4 regions of the Pectobacterium cacticida genome follow, and region 1 is predicted to be linked to each of the others. Evidence: predicted binding sites of a transcription regulator. Region 1 holds the regulator's gene; each other region holds the start of a gene.
What was found. Region 1 encodes LexA, which represses DNA repair genes until DNA is damaged. Its sites were predicted from a motif close to TNCTGTATGTACATACAGNA; they were not measured.
Positions count from the first base shown of each region.

Region 2: a site for LexA is predicted at 895-914, ahead of uvrB (excinuclease ABC subunit UvrB). Genes of this name have one in related genera too.
Region 3: a site for LexA is predicted at 1,497-1,516, ahead of mutH (DNA mismatch repair endonuclease MutH). Genes of this name have one in related genera too.
Region 4: a site for LexA is predicted at 1,130-1,149, ahead of uvrA (excinuclease ABC subunit UvrA). Genes of this name have one in related genera too.

Region 1 is NZ_CP133656.1:3,544,032-3,546,238, forward strand. Features, by position in the region: gene RFN81_RS16140 (pirin family protein) at 1-164, shown strand, start outside; gene zur (zinc uptake transcriptional repressor Zur) at 261-770, shown strand; gene lexA (transcriptional repressor LexA) at 820-1,428, opposite strand; gene RFN81_RS16155 (diacylglycerol kinase) at 1,538-1,903, opposite strand; gene plsB (glycerol-3-phosphate 1-O-acyltransferase PlsB) at 2,031-2,207, shown strand, end outside.
Region 2 is NZ_CP133656.1:1,398,172-1,400,378, forward strand. Features, by position in the region: gene RFN81_RS06670 (hypothetical protein) at 1-237, shown strand, start outside; gene uvrB (excinuclease ABC subunit UvrB) at 1,101-2,207, shown strand, end outside.
Region 3 is NZ_CP133656.1:825,856-828,062, forward strand. Features, by position in the region: gene RFN81_RS03925 (TerC family protein) at 1-419, opposite strand, end outside; gene mutH (DNA mismatch repair endonuclease MutH) at 549-1,259, opposite strand; gene rppH (RNA pyrophosphohydrolase) at 1,956-2,207, shown strand, end outside.
Region 4 is NZ_CP133656.1:3,166,848-3,169,054, forward strand. Features, by position in the region: gene uvrA (excinuclease ABC subunit UvrA) at 1-965, opposite strand, end outside; gene ssb1 (single-stranded DNA-binding protein SSB1) at 1,287-1,832, shown strand; partial or broken gene RFN81_RS14580 (hypothetical protein) at 1,935-1,985, shown strand.

The DNA.
Region 1 (2,207 bases):
ACCAGGCCTACCTGCAGCTGATCCGTGGTTCAATGATAGTAAAGGGCGACCATAACAGCGAGGTCTTACACTGTGGAGACGGCGCATTTATTAAACAAGAACCGTCACTGACGCTACGGGCTGGATCGCCGGTACGAGCCTTGCTTATCGATCTGGTGGTATAACGCTATTATCGCAGGATAATGCCGCCAGTTCGGCGTTTTTACGCAATCGTGATAAGATATCCGCCTTAATTCTCAATGCGTCAGGGTGATATGGCAATGAATTCAACCCAACAGGACAAACTGCTTGCCCAGGCTGAACAAATTTGTCAGCAACGCGCTGTGCGTCTCACGCCCCAGCGGTTAGAAGTTTTACGCCTTATGGCCCAACAACCCGGCGCGATCAGCGCATATGATCTGCTCGATCTGCTGCGGGTTTCCGAGCCTCAGGCCAAACCGCCGACGGTCTATCGTGCGCTGGATTTTCTGCTGGAGCAGGGCTTCATTCATCGAGTCGAATCCAACAACAGTTACGTACTGTGTCACCATATCGAAGACCAAAGCCATACCTCCGCCCTCTTCATCTGCGATCGCTGTGGGCAGGTGACAGAACGTCAAACCGAAGGGGTGGAGGAAACGCTACGCAATTTGGCGCAACAGTCAGGATTTACGCTGCGTCACAGCGTTGTGGAAGCACACGGGCTATGCAGCGACTGCCAGGAAATAGCATCATGCAAACAGCCGGATCATTGCGATCATGACCATAGCGTGCCGATAAAAAAACGTTAATGCCTAAAGACGCAACTTCCAGCCACTAGCCGTGCGTAGCCACAAACTGTTAGCTCCAGTCGCTGTTACGAATGATGCCAACCGCTAAGCCTTCTACCGAAAAATTTTGCTGGCGCAGATCGACAACAATGGGGGCAAACTCTTCATTCTCAGCGAGCAAATACACCGTATTACCTTGTTTCTTCAGGCGTTTTACCGTCACTTCATCTTCGATACGTGCGACAACGATTTGCCCGTTGCGAACATCTTCGGTTTTGTGCACAGCGAGTAAATCGCCATCCATAATGCCAATATTTTTCATCGACATGCCGCTTACTCGCAGCAAAAAATCAGCGCTGGGTTTGAACATTGCAGGATCGACCTGATAATGACATTCGATATGTTCCTGCGCGAGCAGCGGCTCACCTGCGGCGACGCGCCCCACCAAGGGGATCCCCGTCTCTTCTTCCATCAGAAGGCGAATGCCACGCGAAGCGCCTGAGACAATTTCAATTACGCCTTTACGCGCCAATGCCTTTAGGTGCTCTTCCGCCGCATTGGGTGAGCGGAACCCCAATTGTTGAGCAATTTCCGCACGCGTTGGCGGCATTCCAGTCTGCGCAATATGATCGCGGATTAAGTCATACACCTGCTGCTGCCTTGCCGTTAATACTTTCATCCCGCCCCCTGGTTGTTTATACAGTCTTTCCGTGAGTATATACAGGTAAGTCAACATTGGGAATGCCGATGTAGGCAAAGCCCTGACTTTTATTTGCTTATGCGTAACGTCAGGCAAAACACTGCCAGAGAATGCCTCCCCAGACAACAGCAGCAAACAGGAAAGCGATGAAAACGGCCGCGGAGCCCATATCTTTAGCTCGACCCGATAATTCATGGTGTTCGCAGCCAATGCGATCGACAACCGCTTCAATGGCACTATTGGCTAACTCGAAGAGCATAATCAAGACGACAGATCCAATCAGTAATAGTTTTTCGACTAGCGTAACGGGCAATAAACACGCAACGATGATGCCGACACTCGTCAGTAGAGTTTCCTGACGAAATGCCGCTTCGTGCCGCCACGCCTGTTTCAGCCCATTAAGGGAATAACCAGTCGCCTTAATAATCCGGGTTACTCCCGTCGCTTTATTCATTTATCCTCCACTTTTTATATAAAATAGTTCGCATTTTAACGCGCTGGTGTTGTCTCATCACCACAGATCTCCGGCGCAGTTTCTGGTATCCTTGCCGCGCATCGCTAACAAGAGGCTCCAAGTTGTTATGTCAGGCTGGCGTAAAATTTACTACAAGCTATTGAGTTTCCCGCTGAAACTGCTGGTGAAAAGCAAAGTAATTCCTGCAGATCCCGTGGCTGAGTTGGGGTTAGATCCTTCACGTCCCATACTCTATGTTCTGCCCTACAACTCTCAGGCGGATCTGTTGACGCTACAGGCGAAA
Region 2 (2,207 bases), 2.0 Mb from region 1:
GTGAACGCGCCGGCTGATGGCCCTGCTTCGGAAGTGAGTGCGGTTTATTTTACCGATACCACGGATATCGCAGCGTTACGGCGCTACCTTGTTTCAATAGGCTGTACCCTGGAAAAGCGATCGCCAGATGATGGGGAAGTATGGTTGAGTCAGGATGGTGCCAAGAGAATCATACTCGCGGTGGATCTGACGAGGAAAACGGTCAGTATGCAGGTGGTACTGCTGCCATCAATATAGCGATGACAATTGTAGAGCCTATTCCAGTCGCCCTGATGGGATAGGGGGGAGTTTACTTCGGCAGCGTGAAATCACATCACGGTTGGTGTTGTTTACGACATTCAACTGTTTTTATATAAAAAATATAATATTTTACCGACATTAATAGGATAAACCTATTTTATTGCCCTCTAATCACCCAATGGCGTGGTGTAGTACTTCGCCGTTTTATGCTTTTCCTGTCTAATCGTCATACGAAAAATCACAGAAGACGTGTGAAGAAAATTCCTATCAGAGAGCATCATGAATGACGGTGGCATTTCGTTAACTCAGTGCTGATGCGGGGTTGTGGGAGTTATCCACCATTTCTGTGGATAACCATGTGTATTAGGGATAGACAACGTGCGCCAACCGAGAACTGACGCGGGTTGCCGCCGGGTTGGCGCTATTCTCCACTGTTTTTATAATATATTTATTATCATGTAGTTAGGTAAAATCAAGCGTCTTGATCATCAATACCCGATCGCTGTATAAATTAACCTCTCCGTCTATCCAGTAATGTTACAACTTTATCTATTCTGGGGATAAATCATGCAGATTTTATTTGCTAGAATAAAGATAAATGTGCTAGCGAATTCATTCGCCGATGAATAATTCAATCGAGTGATAATGTCTTGATGCTGTTTTTATATCCAGTATCATGGCGGTGGCGAATTCCCTGATTGGCATTCAGAATACAGGACTCGACGTGCGTCGCCAGCGTGTAGGGGCGACAATGCGAGAGACTGAAATTGTTTGCTGTGCCGTTTACCTGCCTTCAGGCATCCATTCACAAACCTCGCGTATTGCGCGATGGCTAAAAATGATAAGTAGCGTGTCTAGCGATGAGTAAAGTATTTACACTGCATTCCGACTTTAAACCAGCGGGCGACCAGCCTGAAGCCATTCGTCGTTTAAAAGAAGGATTGGAAGACGGGTTAGCGCACCAAACGCTGCTTGGCGTGACGGGATCTGGCAAAACGTTTACCATCGCGAATGTGATTGCCGACCTTAATCGGCCGACCATGATGCTGGCGCCTAACAAAACGCTGGCGGCCCAATTGTATGGGGAAATGAAGGCCTTTTTCCCCAACAATGCCGTCGAGTACTTCGTCTCGTACTACGACTATTATCAGCCGGAAGCCTATGTTCCGAGCTCCGACACCTTTATTGAGAAAGACGCCTCGGTTAACGAACACATCGAACAGATGCGTCTTTCCGCCACCAAAGCGCTATTGGAAAGGCGCGACGTGATCGTCGTGGCTTCCGTCTCGGCGATCTATGGTCTGGGCGATCCCGATCTCTATCTGAAAATGATGCTGCACCTGACGCAAGGGATGCTGATTGACCAGCGCGCGATTTTGCGACGTCTGGCCGAGTTGCAGTATTCCCGCAACGATCAGGCGTTTCAGCGTGGTACCTTCCGCGTACGCGGCGAAGTGATCGATATTTTCCCTGCGGAATCCGACGACGTCGCGCTGCGGGTTGAACTGTTTGATGAAGAAGTGGAACGGTTGTCGCTGTTTGACCCGCTGACGGGACACGTTCTCCAGACGGTGCCGCGCTATACCATCTATCCTAAAACGCACTACGTGACGCCGCGGGAGCGGATTTTACAGGCGATGGAAGAGATTAAAGTCGAATTGGCCGATCGCCGAAAAGTGTTACTGGCGAATAATAAGCTGGTGGAGGAGCAGCGGCTGAGCCAGCGTACGCAGTTCGATCTGGAAATGATGAACGAACTGGGCTACTGCTCCGGCATTGAAAACTACTCGCGCTACCTGTCCGGGCGTGGCCCCGGTGAACCGCCACCGACCCTGTTTGACTATCTGCCTGCCGATGGACTGTTAGTCATCGATGAATCCCACGTCACCGTCCCGCAAATCGGCGGTATGTATCGCGGCGACCGCGCGCGCAAAGAGACGCTGGTCGAATATGGTTTCCGGCTCCCT
Region 3 (2,207 bases), 1.4 Mb from region 1:
AGGCTAAAGATAATATCCAATAGCATGATCTGAATAATCGCACCGAAGAAAGAGTGTACTTTTGCGGTATGTTCTTCCGAACCGCCTTCGACGGTTTCGTGGATTTCTTTGCTCGATTTCCAGATGAGAAAGAGCCCGCCGAAAAACAGGATCAGATCGCGCAGGGAGATACCATTGTCGAAAACAGTAAACAGTGGGGTCGTCAGGCGCATGACCCAGGCAATAGACGCGAGTAGCCCTAAACGCATCAACATCGCGCCAAGCAACCCCAAGCGGCGCGCTTTGTTTTGCTGTGCTTTTGGGAGTTTAGCGACAACCAGAGACAGGAAAATAATATTATCGATCCCGAGAACGATTTCCAAGATAGTCAACGTTCCTAGTGCCAACCAGGCATTCGGATCAAAAATCCAACTGAACATTATAGCGATTTACCTTAAACAGAGCATAAACGGTAGTATACCCCGCGACTCCGACATGTGTACAACGACGTGAGGCTCTGATTAAGCATCCTTGAAGTGGGAATCCCCGTCCTTCAGGGCGGGGAGCCGTCAAGCTAACGGCGTTCCGTTGTCCGTCGGCATAAAGTGGCGGGCGAGAAGCGGCCCGGTAAAGGTTTTTTTCAGATAGAATCCGCGCGGTAATGTCAGGATAGGTTGGCCCCATTCGCCAATGGCTTCCGTCAAGGCCCGACTATTTGCCGCCTTAGGGCGTAGCTGTAACACTTCGCCATGCCGGGCGGTAATGCTTTCAACCCGACCTAACACAATCAGATCCATTAACTCTTCCCAATCGCGGCGGAGTTGCTCCTCTTCTTCTTCACTAGGGCTCCAGATAAGCGGCGTGCCAATACGGCGTTCTCCCAGGGGGATGTAGCGTGAGCCCTCCACCGGAATCCACAACACTCTGGCGAGCTTATGTCGAACGTGGCTACTTTCCCACGTAACGCCGCTGTTGCCGGTTAACGGTGCGACACAGACAAAGGTGGTCTCCAGCGGCCTGCCTTGTTCATCGATCGGAATGGTTTTTAGTTCAACACCGATGTCTGGAAAATCCTGTTCAGGTTTACTCCCTGCGCTCGCGCCCAGAAATCGCTCCAGCAATATGCCAATCCAGCCTTTATCCCGTTTTAGGTCGGCGGGAAGAGGCAGGCGCGCGATGTCCGCTAACTCCGCAAGCGAATACCCCGCAAGCGCTTGTGCGCGTTCCAATAAGGCCTGTTCATGCGGCGGAGCTGTTGTGTGAATTCTGGGTAAATTCATAGCTTCTGATTCGATGTTTACCTGGTTAAAAAAAACGCAATAGATAAAACATGTTCATGCACGGTCGATAATTCAGTGCAGAAAAAAATAATAGCATGATTCGTAGCGTTTTTTTTGCGTGTGATAGCAATGATGACGTTGCGCCTGGCAAACTGTGCACGTATAGCCACCGATAATAAACAGGATCTTACACTAGGTTATCCACAGATTTATTGGATAACCCACATAATCATGAATTACTGGTTCAATTTACAGCCTTGACTCCTATGATTTTTGCTGTTTTAGCCTATTTATTGGCTGACTTTACGGCATTGCCTGTGGATAAAATCGACATAGTGCGATCTTTCGCCAATAAGATTATCATGCCATTCCGGTGTTAATTAATGTATGGGCTGAGTCAAGATTAAGTGATTTAAATTCAATGAGTAAGTGAGGTTTTCTTGCTGGTTTTGGCCGTTTTGTCTTTTGGCGAAAGAAGAGTTTTACTCACTTCTTCATGGGTTCTGCACAACGATGTCCACAGAAAAAGTGAATAAACCGCGGTCTGCACACTAACCATGTTTATAACTTTGATCTTATCTGTGGGTTATCGTAGTTTTATTCGTATCACATGCATTCTAAGCAGTGGTTTACCGCCTGTCGGGAGTGTGAAACAATCAACCTATCTATTGCATTAATGTTTATCGAGGTAGTCCGGTGATCGATGATGATGGCTACCGCCCCAACGTGGGTATTGTAATTTGTAATCGGCAGGGGCAAGTCATGTGGGCCCGGCGCTATGGTCAGCACTCCTGGCAGTTTCCGCAAGGGGGAATTAACCCCGGCGAAAGTGCTGAGCAGGCGATGTACCGCGAACTGTTTGAGGAAGTCGGGTTAAGAAAAAAGGATGTGCGTGTATTGGCATTTACCCGTAACTGGTTACGCTACAAATTACCAAAGCGTTTGGTG
Region 4 (2,207 bases), 380 kb from region 1:
CGCAGCATCTGGAAATAGTAGAAGTTGCGCCGATCCCAACCACGAATCGCGCCGCCAGCCAGCGACAGTTCCGCATTTTGCACCACACGCACCGGATCAAAGAATTGCTGCACGCCCAGCCCATCACAGGTTGGGCACGCGCCCGCCGGGTTATTAAATGAGAACATGCGCGGTTCCAGCTCATGCATGCTATAGCCGCATATCGGGCAGGCAAAATTTGCCGAGAACAGCAGTTCAGGCTGCGTAGGATCGTCCATATCCGCCACCACCACGCTGCCGCCAGACAGCTCCAACGCTGTTTCAAAAGACTCAGCCAGCCGCTGAGCCAGATCCTCACGGACTTTAAAACGATCGACGACGACTTCAATGGTGTGCTTTTTCTGTAATTCCAGCTTTGGCGGATCGGACAGATCGCACACTTCGCCGTCGATACGGGCACGGATATAGCCCTGTGATGCCAGGTTTTCCAGCGTCTTGCTGTGCTCGCCCTTGCGATCTTTCACAATCGGCGCCAGCAGCATCAGGCGTTTGCCTTCCGGTTGCGCCAGTACATTGTCTACCATTTGGCTAACCGTCTGCGCATCCAGTGTCACATCATGTTCTGGACAGCGCGGTTCACCCACGCGCGCAAACAGCAGGCGCAGGTAATCATGAATTTCGGTAATCGTCCCGACCGTGGAGCGCGGGTTGTGTGAAGTGGATTTCTGCTCAATAGAGATCGCGGGGGACAACCCTTCGATATGATCGACATCCGGTTTTTCCATCAGCGACAAGAACTGACGCGCATAGGCAGACAACGATTCCACATAGCGCCGTTGCCCTTCGGCATACAGCGTGTCAAACGCCAGTGATGACTTCCCCGACCCCGACAGGCCGGTAATGACGATCAGTTTGTCACGGGGAATTATTAGGTTGATGTTCTTGAGATTATGGGTGCGGGCACCACGAATTTCTATCTTATCCATTCACACACTTCCCGGAATAAAAACGGTTTGCGATCGCCTCTCACGCGAAGAGAACCGGTACGAAACCAGCCATTATGGCATAAATAAAACGCCGGACGCGTTTTTTAGCGTCGCTTGCTCGTGCCTGAAGAGAGAGCAGACAGTGAATAGCTTGCCATAAAAAAAACTGAATGGATATCCAGTACCGGTTCCATTTTTCATGTAACCGCGGCAAACGCGCCCTTCATTTCTGACGTCATTTCGCAGATATGATACAAATGTTTATCATGATAAAATCGATCGTTTAGACTTAAATAGACGTATTCATCAGGAGACACGAGCATGGCCAGCAGAGGCGTTAATAAAGTGATTCTTGTCGGGAATCTGGGGCAAGACCCGGAAGTCCGCTACATGCCAAACGGCGGTGCAGTTGCCAACATCACGCTGGCGACATCGGAAAGCTGGCGCGACAAGCAAACCGGTGAACAAAAAGAGAAGACCGAATGGCACCGTGTGGTGCTATTCGGCAAATTGGCGGAAGTGGCGGGCGAATACCTGCGCAAGGGTTCTCAAGTTTATATTGAAGGTTCATTACAAACACGTAAGTGGACCGATCAGTCAGGCGCCGATCGCTACACCACCGAAGTCGTTGTTAACGTCGGCGGTACAATGCAGATGTTAGGCGGTCGCCAGAGTGGCGGTGCGCCCGCAGGCGGCGGGCAACCAGGCGGCTGGGGCCAGCCGCAGCAACCACAGGGTGGCAACCAGTTCAGCGGCGGGGCGCAGGCGCAGCAACGTCCCGCGCAAAACGCCGCCCCTACACCCAATAACGCCCCAGCGCAAAGCAACGAACCGCCAATGGATTTCGACGACGACATTCCGTTCTGAGATTGACCTTAGAAAAAAATGTAAAGAATTTACGAGTATCCCCCCTGTTAAAGCAGGGGGCTTTTGTTTCTAACTCTGGAAAAAATATGGCATCCCTGAAAGATGTCGCGGGTAAACAACTATCCCGATGCCGTTAGCCCTGAGACCAGAAAGCGGGTCATGGCCGCGGTACAAGCGCTGAATTATATCCCTGACCATTCTGCGCGGAAAATACGCACCCAGCGGAATAACGCATCGACAACCGCTATCCTGGCGCAGGATACGGCCACCACGCCGTTTTCGGTTGACATATTTGCACACTTCCGTCTTACATCCCAAGTAAGTATGCCGCGTAGTATCAAGCGACTCGCTACCTTATTGAACAGCGCGAAAACC